DNA from 3 places in the Anaerosinus gibii genome. Region 2 is predicted to be linked to each of the others. Evidence: riboswitches for the same ligand, from Rfam matches in the RefSeq annotation. Region 2 holds a riboswitch; each other region holds the start of a gene.
What was found. A riboswitch is a leader RNA that binds a small molecule or an ion and turns the genes downstream of it on or off. The one in region 2 is predicted to bind S-adenosylmethionine.
Positions count from the first base shown of each region.

Region 1: linked by a shared signal. The riboswitch ahead of P3F81_RS00860 (MetQ/NlpA family ABC transporter substrate-binding protein) and the one ahead of metK (methionine adenosyltransferase) in region 2 are both predicted to bind S-adenosylmethionine.
Region 3: linked by a shared signal. The riboswitch ahead of metA (homoserine O-acetyltransferase MetA) and the one ahead of metK (methionine adenosyltransferase) in region 2 are both predicted to bind S-adenosylmethionine.

Region 1 covers NZ_CP120678.1:203,561-207,811, reverse strand. Annotated here, with positions in the region: gene P3F81_RS00875 (MetQ/NlpA family ABC transporter substrate-binding protein) at 1-162, opposite strand, end outside; gene P3F81_RS00870 (methionine ABC transporter permease) at 227-880, opposite strand; gene P3F81_RS00865 (methionine ABC transporter ATP-binding protein) at 849-1,907, opposite strand; gene P3F81_RS00860 (MetQ/NlpA family ABC transporter substrate-binding protein) at 1,937-2,761, opposite strand; SAM riboswitch class I at 2,851-2,953, opposite strand; gene P3F81_RS00855 (hypothetical protein) at 3,305-4,251, shown strand, end outside.
Region 2 covers NZ_CP120678.1:1,351,392-1,355,642, forward strand. Annotated here, with positions in the region: gene priA (primosomal protein N') at 1-94, opposite strand, end outside; gene metK (methionine adenosyltransferase) at 151-1,341, opposite strand; SAM riboswitch class I at 1,402-1,504, opposite strand; gene coaBC (bifunctional phosphopantothenoylcysteine decarboxylase/phosphopantothenate--cysteine ligase CoaBC) at 1,548-2,753, opposite strand; gene rpoZ (DNA-directed RNA polymerase subunit omega) at 2,763-2,969, opposite strand; gene gmk (guanylate kinase) at 2,966-3,580, opposite strand; gene remA (extracellular matrix/biofilm regulator RemA) at 3,601-3,864, opposite strand; gene P3F81_RS06475 (YicC/YloC family endoribonuclease) at 3,889-4,251, opposite strand, start outside.
Region 3 covers NZ_CP120678.1:2,485,222-2,489,472, reverse strand. Annotated here, with positions in the region: gene P3F81_RS11840 (DUF2157 domain-containing protein) at 1-473, opposite strand, end outside; gene trhA (PAQR family membrane homeostasis protein TrhA) at 860-1,504, shown strand; SAM riboswitch class I at 1,561-1,662, shown strand; gene metA (homoserine O-acetyltransferase MetA) at 1,738-2,676, shown strand; gene hydE ([FeFe] hydrogenase H-cluster radical SAM maturase HydE) at 2,720-3,736, shown strand; gene P3F81_RS11820 (FGGY family carbohydrate kinase) at 3,883-4,128, opposite strand.

The DNA of each region.
Region 1 (4,251 bases), 1.1 Mb from region 2:
TTTTACCACCTCAAGAATTTCCGCATGCGGAACCGCTGTCGCGCCAACTTTTAATACCTTGTTGTCCGCCGCTTTATCTGCTGCAGGTGCATTTGTGCCACAGCCCGCTACAGCCATAACAACCATAAGTAACGAAACCAAAAGTAATGTGATTTTTTTCATTCTATATGTCCCCTCCATTTTAATTCTATATCTTAACAGCAAAACTGCTGTGGATACCAATAACTTAACGTTTATTTAATTTATTTGCCACATAATCCCCAATAGATTGTACCAACTGTACTTGAATAATCAAAATAATAACTGTAGTTAACATCACGTCTCCACGGAACCGTTGATAGCCGTAACGAATTGCTAAATCTCCGAGTCCGCCGCCGCCGATTGCACCAGCCATCGCAGAATAGTTAATCAAGTTAATCACGGTAATCGTAATTCCCGAAACAATAGATGGCATTGCCTCCGGAATCATCACCCGCGTAATAATTTGATAAGGTGTTGCCCCCATTGATTGCGCCGCTTCAATCAATCCATGTTCAACCTCTTTTAATGAAGTTTCAATAATACGACCCACAAACGGAATTGCCGCCAACGTAAGCGGAACCATAGCCGCCTCCGTACCAATAGAAGTACCTACAATGATTCTAGTCAATGGAATAATTGCAACCATTAAAATAATGAATGGCGTTGATCGTGCAGCATTTACCACTGCACCTAAAATTCGATTAAAGGATAAATTTTCTAAAATATGCCCCTTATCTGTAGTAACGAGAATAACCCCTAACGGAATTCCAATCAATGCGGAAATAAGCGAGGATACACAGACCATGTACGTCGTTTCCCATAACCCTTTAGCTAATAGCATTATCATGTCCTGCGACATAGCCAATCACCTCAATTCCTAAGTTTCTTTCCTGTAAATAATTCAATGATTTTTGAATCTCTTCATCTTCCCCTGTAATCTCAAGAACCAAAGTGCCATATGGTGTACTCTTGATATGATCAACATTTCCATAAATAATATTTGTATCTACGGCAAAGCGACGAATCAAGCTAGATATTACCGGTTCTTCCGCTGAGTTTCCGATAAAGGATAAACGTACTAATAAACTGCTATTTGGAATCGGCGTTTGCGATATCTTGGCATCTTTAAATGCATCTGGAATATCACGACTGATAATTACACTGATAAACTCTTTCGTAATCGCCTGCTGTGGATTCGTAAATACGTCAAGCACTGTCCCTTGCTCACAAATCACACCATTTTCTATCACAGCTACATTATCACAAATTTCTTTAATTACCTGCATTTCATGGGTAATTAAAACTACAGTTAATTGCAATTTTTGATTAATATCACGGATTAATTCCAAAATAGACTTCGTTGTTTGTGGATCAAGCGCAGAAGTTGCTTCATCGCATAAAAGCACCTTCGGATCACTTGCCAAAGCTCTCGCAATCCCTACTCTTTGCTTCTGACCACCACTTAGTTGCGCAGGATATTGATCTTTTTTATCTGCAAGTCCTACCAATTCTAACAAAGGTAAAACCTTTTTTTCTATCTCCGATTTTTTTGTTCCGATTAATGTTAATGGAAACGCTACATTTTCATAGACAGTAGCTGAAGAAAGCAGATTAAAATGCTGAAAAATCATGCCGATACTTTTTCTCGCTTTTCTAAGCTGACTATCTGACATCGCTGTCAAATCTTCGCCATCAACAATGACCTTTCCTTTTGTCGGACGCTCTAACATGTTAATACACCGAATTAATGTACTTTTCCCGGCACCACTAAGTCCAATAACACCATAAATTTCCCCGCGCTTAATATGAAGATTAATGCCTTTTAATGCGTGAACTGGGCCCGATGCTCCATCATAAATCTTTTCTATATTCGATAGCTGAATCAACGATATTCACTCCCTTATTTTTAATCTATTTACCAAGTTGCAATGCCCGAACCAGCAAAATGTTCATTGACAAATTGTTTTACTTCCTCTGAATGATATGCCTTCACCAATTTTTGATAAGCTACGTTCTCTTTATCCGCTGACCGAACGACTAAAATATTTGCATATGGTGAATTTGCATCTTCTAAAAACAATGCGTCTTTTGTTGGAACTAACCCTGCAGAAACTGCATAATTCGTATTAATTACTGCAAGGCTGACATCACCTAAAGATAATGGAATTTGTGCGGCTTCTAATTCTTTCACAACAATATGTTTTGGATTTTTCACAATATCCGCCGCAGTTGCACTAAGTCCAGCATTTTCTTTCAATTTAATCAACCCGGCTTTTTCTAAAATACTTAATGCCCTGCCACCATTACTTGGATCATTGGGAATTGCTACAACACCATTTTCCGGAATTTGATGAATATCCGTTAAATTTTTCGAATAAACCCCCATTGGGAATAAAATCGTTTTTGCCAAAGTTTCTATCTTATACCCACGATCTTTTACCTGTGCATCAAGGAATGGTTGATGCTGATAACTATTTACATCAATTTCACCCTGATTTAACGCGACATTTGGTTGAATATAATCACTAAACTCGATAATTTCAATGTTAAGACCATCCTTCGCCGCTACTTTTTGCACAACTTCCATAATCTCCGCATGAGGACCTGGTGTTACCCCAACTTTTATTGATGTTTTTTCTACCGAAGCATCCGCATCTTTATTTGAAGCACAACCGGAGATTACCGTCATACTCAAAGCTGCCACCATAGCCAAAACTAACCCTAACCATTTTTTTCTCATGTAAATACCCCCTCTAAGAATTTGTTTCCAGGCAAATAAAAAAGCTCTTTTCCGTGAGGAAAAGAGCCTATCATTTATACACTGCTTTTCTCTCATCTCCAGGAAATATACTCCTGCTGGATTTGGCACCACTGCATTTCTGCCGGTTGCCGGGTTTCATCGGGCCAGTCCCTCGACCTCTCTTGATAAGAGCTTCTCATTTAATTATGGTTTAGATGATATCACTTACAAATTCGCTTGTCAATAAAAAAATCGTATACTTGTAACATTTACCGTAATTTAAATTATCGAACATCCCCTTTATAACGTCATTGTTCAAAGTTTTCCTCTGGAAAACTTACCACTCAACGTTTCAACGAGGCGGCAGATATATGCTCACCGCCTGTTAGTTACAGTCATGCCCGCCACCTATAAAGGTGGGAAAATCTTTTTCCGAGTTATAAAAAGCACCTAAATAACATACCTCTTAATTTTTCCCAAATAATGCCGATATATATTATGAAAGTCATGGAAGATTTACCAAACAAAAGGAGTTGTTTCACTATGTCTAAAATTAATTCTGCGTCTACTATTCCACCTGCCTATGCAATGCAAACGAAGTCCAGAAGCGCAGATACAGCATCAAACCTTAATGAAAAGCCGGCGTATATTGTAGAAATCGAATCGCTTTATCAATGCGAAAATCTATCGAAAGATGCTAAAACCCAAGTCTCGCTAACGAAAAATACATCTGAAGATGCATTGGAGTGGTTTAAACAACAATATCTTGAACACCTTGATAAACTTAGTGCATCTGCAACCGATAAGATTGTTCAAGCAGAACCTAACATCGACACTGTAAATGGCGATGATATAAATACTTGGACATTTCATTTTATCCGCGGAATGTTAGATAGTGGCTGCATCCCTAATCAAGAAGATGAAATTAAGAAAAATTGGGACAAGTATCTTCATGTGGAAGAAAACATCGCCAAAGGTGGCAAAAAAGCAATGCTTGAATATAATTTAATGTTCGCGGGCACTGCTGCTTATGCCAATGTACAAGTAACTGACGGATACGCGACTAAATTCATTGAAAAAGAAATATACACACAGGATCAATACAATAAAATAAAAATTTTCGCCACTGATTTACAAAATAAATCTGGTGTATTTGTCTCACCAAGTTTTGACTGGAAAAATGCAACTGGTTCGGAAATAAAATATAGCTATATGGGAGCATTATGCTCCATCGGCGTAGATAAATTAGACTTTATGGAATCCCATCGTGAAGCAGATGAAATATGGACGCAATTAGCACAAGGAGCTTATAAAAATAACAGAGAACTACTTCAAGCATTGCATGACGGAGGCTATGAAGATACCGCTAAAGACTATGCAAAGCGAATACAGATTTCAGAAAATAACGCAACTGAAACAGTTTATGATCATTTCACCTTAGATACTGATTTCAAAAAAGAGAACGGTGCTTTGTGGGATGTAACTATAGG
Region 2 (4,251 bases):
CAAGATAAGAAAATTGGTCGGGAACAATATAAGAATATCCTTTTGCAATCGTTTTTATTGGCATATTTATAAATATTTTTGCTACTTTATTCATCTTTTCACCATATTATCAAAATAGTAAAGGGACTCTTTTGAGTCCCTTTAGCATAATTAATTTAAAGCTTTTTTTAAAATCTCAACTTTGTCTAAGCGTTCCCACGGTAAATCAACATCAGTACGTCCAAAATGACCATATGCCGCTGTTTTTGCATAAATCGGACGTCTCAAATCTAGCGTCTTAATAATTCCAGCTGGACGAAGATCAAAATTATCTTTTACTAACTGAACAATTTTAGTTTCCTCAATTTTAGCAGTCCCAAAAGTTTCAACCATAATTGAAACTGGTTTAGCAACACCAATCGCATAAGCAATTTGAATTTCACATTTATCAGCAAGTCCTGCAGCAACAATATTTTTCGCTACATATCGTGCTGCATAAGCTGCAGATCTATCAACTTTCGTAGGATCTTTCCCTGAAAAAGCTCCACCACCGTGACGAGCCATACCACCATAAGTATCAACAATAATTTTTCTTCCAGTTAAGCCCGCATCACCCTGTGGACCGCCAACAACAAAGCGCCCTGTAGGATTTATATAATACTTAGTTTCATCATCTAGTAATTCTGCTGGCACAATAGGTTTAATCACTTTTTCAATAAGATCTTTTTCAATTGTAGCTAAATCTACTTCTGGACCATGTTGAGTAGAAATAACAATCGTATCAATACGAACTGGCTTGCCATCAACATATTCTACTGTTACTTGAGTCTTTCCATCCGGTCTTAAATAATCAAGTTCACCATTTTTACGAACTTCCGTTAAACGTCGTGCTAATTTATGAGCAAGTGCAATCGGCAATGGCATAAATTCCGCAGTTTCATTTGTTGCATAACCAAACATCATGCCTTGGTCTCCAGCACCAATTGCTTCAATAGCTTCATCCATAGTACCTTTTTTTGCCTCTAGCGCTTTATCAACCCCCATGGCAATATCTACAGATTGTTCATCTATGGAAGTTAAAATTCCACAGGTTTCAGAATCAAATCCATATTTTGCTCTTGTATAACCGATATTTTTAATCGTTCTTCTTACAATTTTAGGAATGTCAACATAACAATTTGTAGTAATTTCACCAACAACATGCACTTGCCCAGTAGTGATTAATGTTTCACATGCAACTCTTCCCATTGGATCTTGCGCTAATATTGCATCTAATACACTATCAGAAATTTGATCAGCAATTTTATCTGGATGTCCTTCTGTTACTGATTCTGATGTAAATAAAAGGTGTTTTTTAGTCAAATCTATTCCTCCTAATATAATATTTTAAAATCAAAAAAGCTCTCGAAAGAGAGCTTTTCACTCTCATCTTACAGACTATTCTGCAGGATTTGGCACCGTTTTGAATGATTCAATGGTTGCCGCAGCTTCATTGGGCCAGTCCCTCCACTACTCTTGATGAGCAAATATTTCATTTTAATTAATCATAATGTATCTTTTTATAAAAATCAAGATACATTATAATATTTATTAATTATTTTATCTAAAATCAGACATGCTAGTTCATCTTTAGACATTTTATCAAGATTTTCAATTTTACCATCTTTATAAATAATTTTTGCAATATTTGTATCAATATTAAACCCTGCACCAGGTAATGAAACATCATTTGCTACAATCATATCTAAATTTTTCCGTTGGATTTTGTCTTTGGCATACTTAATCAAATCTTGAGTTTCAGCAGCAAAACCAACTAAAATTTGATTTTTTTCTTTTAATTGCCCCAATTCTTGAAGTATATCTGGATTCTTTTCCAACTGTAAAATTAACCTCTCTTCATTTTTCTTTATTTTGTTTTCTTCCACAGTACGTGGCCGATAATCAGCTACCGCAGCAGCTTTAATGATAATATCTGCATCTTTATATTCCTTTAATACCATTTCTCGCATTTCTAATGCATTTTCTATTTTTATTAATGTTACACCCTCTGGTTTTGGTAAATAGCTTGGTCCAGAAACTAAAACAACGCTAGCTCCTAATAAAGCCGCTTGCTTTGCAATAGCATACCCCATTTTTCCACTCGAACGATTGCCGATATACCTGACTGGATCGATTGCTTCAATTGTCCCAGCTGCAGTTACTAACACTTTTTTGTTTATTAAAGCTTGATTAGAAATAAAATGTTGTTTTATTTCTTCAACAATATCTTTTGGATCTGCCAATCTTCCAATTCCACTAATACCGCAAGCTAAATGGCCTGATCCAGGCTTAATAAATTTATACCCGTAGGTATGTAAAACTTTTATATTATCTTGTAATATTTTATTTTCATACATATTGGCATTCATTGCTAGTGCAAATATAACTGGAGCTTTCGTTGCCATGATTAAAGTAGTTAACATATCATCTGCAATGCCATTTTTTACTTTGCCAACAATATTGGCAGTTGCCGGAACAATTAATACTAAATCAGCTAAATTAGCTAATGAAATATGCTCAACATTCCACACTGGGACATCATTCCACATACTCGTATTAACCGGATTTCCACTGATTTCACGAAAAGTCAAAGGCGTTACAAAATTTTGTGCTGCTTTTGTCATAACAACATGGACGTTTGCACCATTTTTTCTTAAACGGCTGACGATTTCAACAGCTTTATATGCAGCAATTCCTCCCGTAACACCAACAATAATATTCTTGTTTTGTAGCATATGAAATACCTACTTTATGCCAGATTTAGTTCTTTTGTACGATATTTGATTATCATAGATTTCTTCTAAAGCATTTGTTACTTTTTTCGTTGATTTTGTATGAACAGTTAAGGTATCACCGTCCATAAGCTCTCTTGCCCTTTTAGCAGCTAATACAACCAATGTATATTTACTATCAACTTTTTTAACTAAAATATCTAACGATGGATTAATCATTTAGATTCGCCTCTACTTTCAGATATATTTCTTATTAAAATTTTATTTCTAATTACATTACAACGCTCAGCTATGACAATTGCCATGATTTTTTTTACAGCAAGCTCAATCTTATCATTAACAACTACATAATCATAGCATGCAGCTTTTGCAATTTCTTCACGAGCTAAACTTAACCTTTTTTCAATAACTTCTAAAGAGTCTGTTCCTCGGTCATGCAGCCGTTTAATCAACTCTTCAATGGAAGGAGGTAAAATATAAATTAGAACTGCATTAGGAAATTTTTTCTTTATTTGTAATGCACCTTGAATATCAATCTCTAAAATTACATCATTATCTTTTAACATGTCTTGAAGCTTTTTTATAGGTGTTCCGTAATAATTATCATAAACTTCTGCCCACTCGAGCAATTCGTCATTTTCTATCATTTCACAAAAATCTTTTTTTGATGTAAACCAATAGTTTACACCATTTATTTCACCCAATCTTGGGCTTCTTGTTGTTGCTGAAATAGAGCATCTAATTTCTTTATTTTTATTTAATATCTCTTTGCAAATTGTTCCTTTTCCCGTACCAGATGGCCCGGATAAAACAAGCAAAAGTTTTTCCATCACTTTAATTACATTCCCTTCTATTCAGCTTCGTCATTGTTCTCTTTGCTTATCAAGCGATGTGCGACGGTTTCTGGCTGAACTGCTGATAAAATCACATGATCACTGTCTGTAATAATAACGGCACGAGTTCTTCTCCCGTAAGTAGCATCTATTAGCATACCGCGGTCACGAGCTTCCTGGATAATTCTCTTAATTGGCGCAGATTCTGGACTAACAATAGAAATAATACGATTTGCTGACACGATATTACCAAAACCGATATTAATAAGCTTAATTTCCACCTTTATACCTCCTATAGATGAGTATTACTCAATATTTTGGATTTGTTCACGTATTTTTTCAACTTCACTTTTCATGTTAACTGCAAGATTCGCTATGGAAAAACTATTCGCTTTTGATGCTATAGTATTAATTTCACGATTAATCTCTTGAATAATAAAATCTAACTTCCGCCCAATCGTATCACTATTACTATTTATCGAAATAAAAAATTGTTCAAAATGACTCTCTAATCTTACAATTTCTTCTGTTATATTAGAATGATCCGCAAATAATGCAACTTCTTGTAAAACTCTATTTTGATCAAGACCTATCCCTTTATCCTCTAAAGCTTCTTGAATTCGAAGCAACAATTTTTGTGCATAGGTTTTCGTAACTTCATCAGCATA
Region 3 (4,251 bases), 1.1 Mb from region 2:
GCTGGTGAAACAGTTCTAGTCAGATATGCAAGTGGTAAAATTAAAAACATCCAGATGAGTAGAACTGTATCCAGGTGTAGTGCAATTTCATAATTTTGCCCAACGAGAGAGATTGAAGCGCCAATCATTAAAGATTGGAAGGCGGCTAATGATTCCTTATAGGTATTTGTTAATTTATTGTAAACGATTCCGAGAAACATTGCGATTTGAGAAATGAATAACAGTCCTACTGCGATTGAAAGTCTAGATGCTCGAGTTAGGTTATCCCAATTATAGGCTAAAACAAGGAGCAACCCAAGCCCGATAAAGATAACGCCAATGAAAGTTACAATACGATTGAATTTATCGTCATTTTCCTCTTGTTCGATATCATAATGTTTAAGGATATTTTGCGCTGTATCTGATGAAATTATTTTTTTATCTATTAATATGGGAATTTGTGATTTTAGCCATTCATAATGCGACTGATTCATAAGTGATTACCTCCAATAGATATAGCTTAACAACTATTTTTTCGCTATTGTTTTTTAGTTTCCTTTAATTTTATGAAGGTAATGATTGTAATAGTAGCAAAAAAGCGTCTGGGTTCATAGTATACAGTAGCTAAGAGCTGCATTATCTTTCAAGGAGGCGTTTTATTATGGGCTTTTATGGCGGTGGAAATTGCTATTGGGTTTGGTTTATTATTATCGTTATAATATTGTTATGCTGCTGTTGTGGCGGCGGCTGGGGCTGCTAAAGAATAGAGGGCTAGCTCAAAAAGAAACAGTATTCGGCTTGTATTTCAAGCCGAATACTGTTTCAATTTTTTTATAAGGGAGGTATAATATATATCATAAATAAATTATTTGGAGGTAGCATGTTAAGAGCAAAATGTGAGGAGCTAATTAATGCCATTACGCATGGTGTTGGAGCTGTATTATCTGTAGCTGCTTTGATTGCAATGATTGTTGTTGCGGGTAACTATGGTGGTTTGTGGCACTTAGTAAGTGGTACGATTTATGGAGTATCTTTAATTTTATTATATTTAGCATCTACTTTGTATCATAGTTTTACTAATGAGAAAAAGAAAGCTTTCTTTAAATTCCTTGATCACTCTGCAATCTATGTGCTAATTGCGGGAAATTATACCCCCTTTGCATTAATTCCACTTCATGGCACTTTAGGTTGGATTGTTTTTGGACTTATGTGGGGACTAGCTGTGACGGGAATTATTTTCAAAGCCTTCTTTGTGAAACGCTTTAAAATCTTTTCGACGGTTTGTTACCTTTTAATGGGGTGGTTTGCTTTAATCATTATTCGCCCATTAATGGAAAGTGTACCGATTGAGACGATTTATTGGTTAATTGCTGGTGGACTTGCTTACACTGCAGGTGCAGGCTTTTATTTGGCAAAACGAGTTCCTTATAATCATGCGATTTGGCATATGTTTGTTCTGGCTGGAAGTGCGATGCATTTTATCGCTGTTATTGGCTATGTTTTACCTTTATCAATTACAGGATAATATCATTGACGAGCGGTTTAGATTGTGGTAGTATATTCATCAAAAATTAAATAAATTTCTTATCAAGAGAGGTTGAGGGACTGGCCCGATGAAACCCAGCAACCGGCACGTGGTGCAGTGGTGCTAATTCCAGCAGGAGAATTCCTGAAAGATGAGATTGTGTGGCAATAAAAGTCCCTTTCTCTGAGAAAGGGACTTGATTTTTTATACGAGAATAAAGGAGTGTTTTAGTTATGCCAATTAAGATTCCCAATAATTTACCGGCGACAAGCATTTTAGAAAAGGAAAATATTTTTGTGATGTATGATGATAGAGCGTACAGTCAGGATATTCGTCCATTAAAAATTTTAATTTTAAACTTAATGCCGATAAAATCTGTAACTGAAACACAATTATTACGGCTCTTAGGAAATTCTCCGCTTCAAGTAGAAGTTGATTTTATTTATACTGCAAGCTATACACCACAAAATACATCTCAAGAGCATTTGACACAATTTTATGGGACTTTTGCTGATGTAAAGCATAAAAATTATGATGGCTTTATTATTACTGGCGCTCCGGTGGAACAAATGGAGTTTGAGGAAGTTGACTATTGGGAAGAAGTCTGTGAGATTATGGAATGGAGTAAAACGCATGCATATTCGACATTTCATATTTGTTGGGGTTCACAGGCGGGCTTATACTATCATTATGGAATTAAAAAGTATCCAGTAAGCCCCAAGGTGTTTGGTGTATATAAACATACGAGAAATGTAGATTACGAGCCATTATTTAGAGGCTTTGATGATGAGTTTTATGTGCCTCATTCCAGGCATACTGAAGTTCGCAAAGAAGACATTGAGAAAATTCCAGAACTTACAATCCTTTCTGAGGCAGAGGGCGAAGCAGGAATTTATGCAGTGGCAAATCTGGAGAAACGACAATTTTTCATTACAGGCCATGCTGAATATGATCCAATGACGCTAAAAGCGGAATATGATCGCGATATTAAAGCCGGAATGGATATGCATATTCCATGCAATTATTATCCGAATAATGATCCGACGCAAGTGCCATTAGTAAAATGGCGCAGCGTAGCTAATCTATTGTTTGGAAACTGGTTAAATTATTATGTATATCAAGAAACACCATTTGACTTAACGAAACTTTTCTATAATAATGGAATTGGCTAATTATATTTAAATTGGCCAATGATGCAGTCATGGAGATGAAAACATGAATTTAATCGAAAAAGTGATGCAAAGCCAGCAGCTAAATAAAGCGGAAATAGTAGAAGTCCTTTTAGGTGATTATAGCGAACTTGCAAATGCCGCAGATTCTGTACGGAAAAGGTACGTTGGCGATGAAGTGCATTTACGTGGTCTTATTGAGTTCTCTAACCACTGTAAGCAGAATTGCTGTTATTGTGGATTAAGATGTGAAAATAGAGAGGTAGATCGGTATCGATTATCTCCAGAAGAAATTGTTGCGGAAGCAAAACTGGCAAAAGCGTTAGGATACAGAACAATTGTAATGCAATCTGGCGAAGATGATAGCTATTCGGTAGATAAAATGACAGCGATATTAAAGCAGATAAAATCAATGGATGTAGCGATAACCCTTAGCATTGGCGAGAAAACTTATGAAGAATATAAAGCTTATAAAGAGGCTGGTGCTGATCGTTATTTACTTCGCATTGAGACGACAGATCAATCGTTATATCATAAATTGAATCCAGGAATGCGCTTTGAAAATCGTGTGCGTTGTTTGGAAGATTTGCAAAGGCTTGGGTATGAAGTTGGTTCAGGTTGTTTAATTGGATTGCCGGGACAAACGCTAGAATCCATCGCGGAGGATATTTTGTTTTTTAAAGAATTTCCTTTAGATATGGTTGGACTAGGGCCGTTCATACCAAATCCTGCAACGCCGCTGGCAGATTGTGGAAGTGGCAATTTGGAATTGAGTCTAAAAGTGATTGCACTCATTCGTTTGTTAATGCCAGACATTAATATTCCAGCAACAACAGCAATGGAAACACTGGATAAGACGGCAAGATTTCGTGCATTACAAGGTGGTGCAAACGTCATCATGCCAAATGTTACATCTTTATCATATAGAAAAAAATATCAGCTCTATCCAGGTAAAAGTGGAATAGATGATACACCGCAAAAGAGCAGAGCGGTAATTTGTGAAAAGGTATTGGCTCTTGGTAGGACAATTTCCGAAGGATATGGATTTAGAAATAATAAATAGAGGTGACTTAGTCATCTCTATTTATTTTAGCCACTTTGAAGAAAGACGAATTGATTTTTTCCATTGATCACATAATGTTTGGCGATGATCTGATGGTATTTTTGGTTCAAAACAACGGTCTAGTTGCCATTGGCTTGAAAGCTGTTCTAATGAATCCCATAGCCAATTGCTAGACCGGCTAAATAAGCTGTACCTAAGCAGGTATTTTCAACGGAATTGGCAATTTCTATACCAAATTTTTCAAAAAAACGTTCTATGATATTTAAGTTACGGCGATCTTGCCAACCGATTGCATTGCCGAAAAGAATTCCCGTGGTTTTGTTCCAGAAGATTGTAGCATCACGTTGATTCGTAATTCCAATAGCGCCAAAAGTTTTAGTGGTTGTACCCATTCCTGTTAGAGTGGGTGAATCAAAAGATATGAATGATACTTTTGTTGGTGGATATGAGCTATCAACTCTAAACGTTAATCTCATATTAATAATTCAAGTAGAATATTAAATTTAGTTAACATA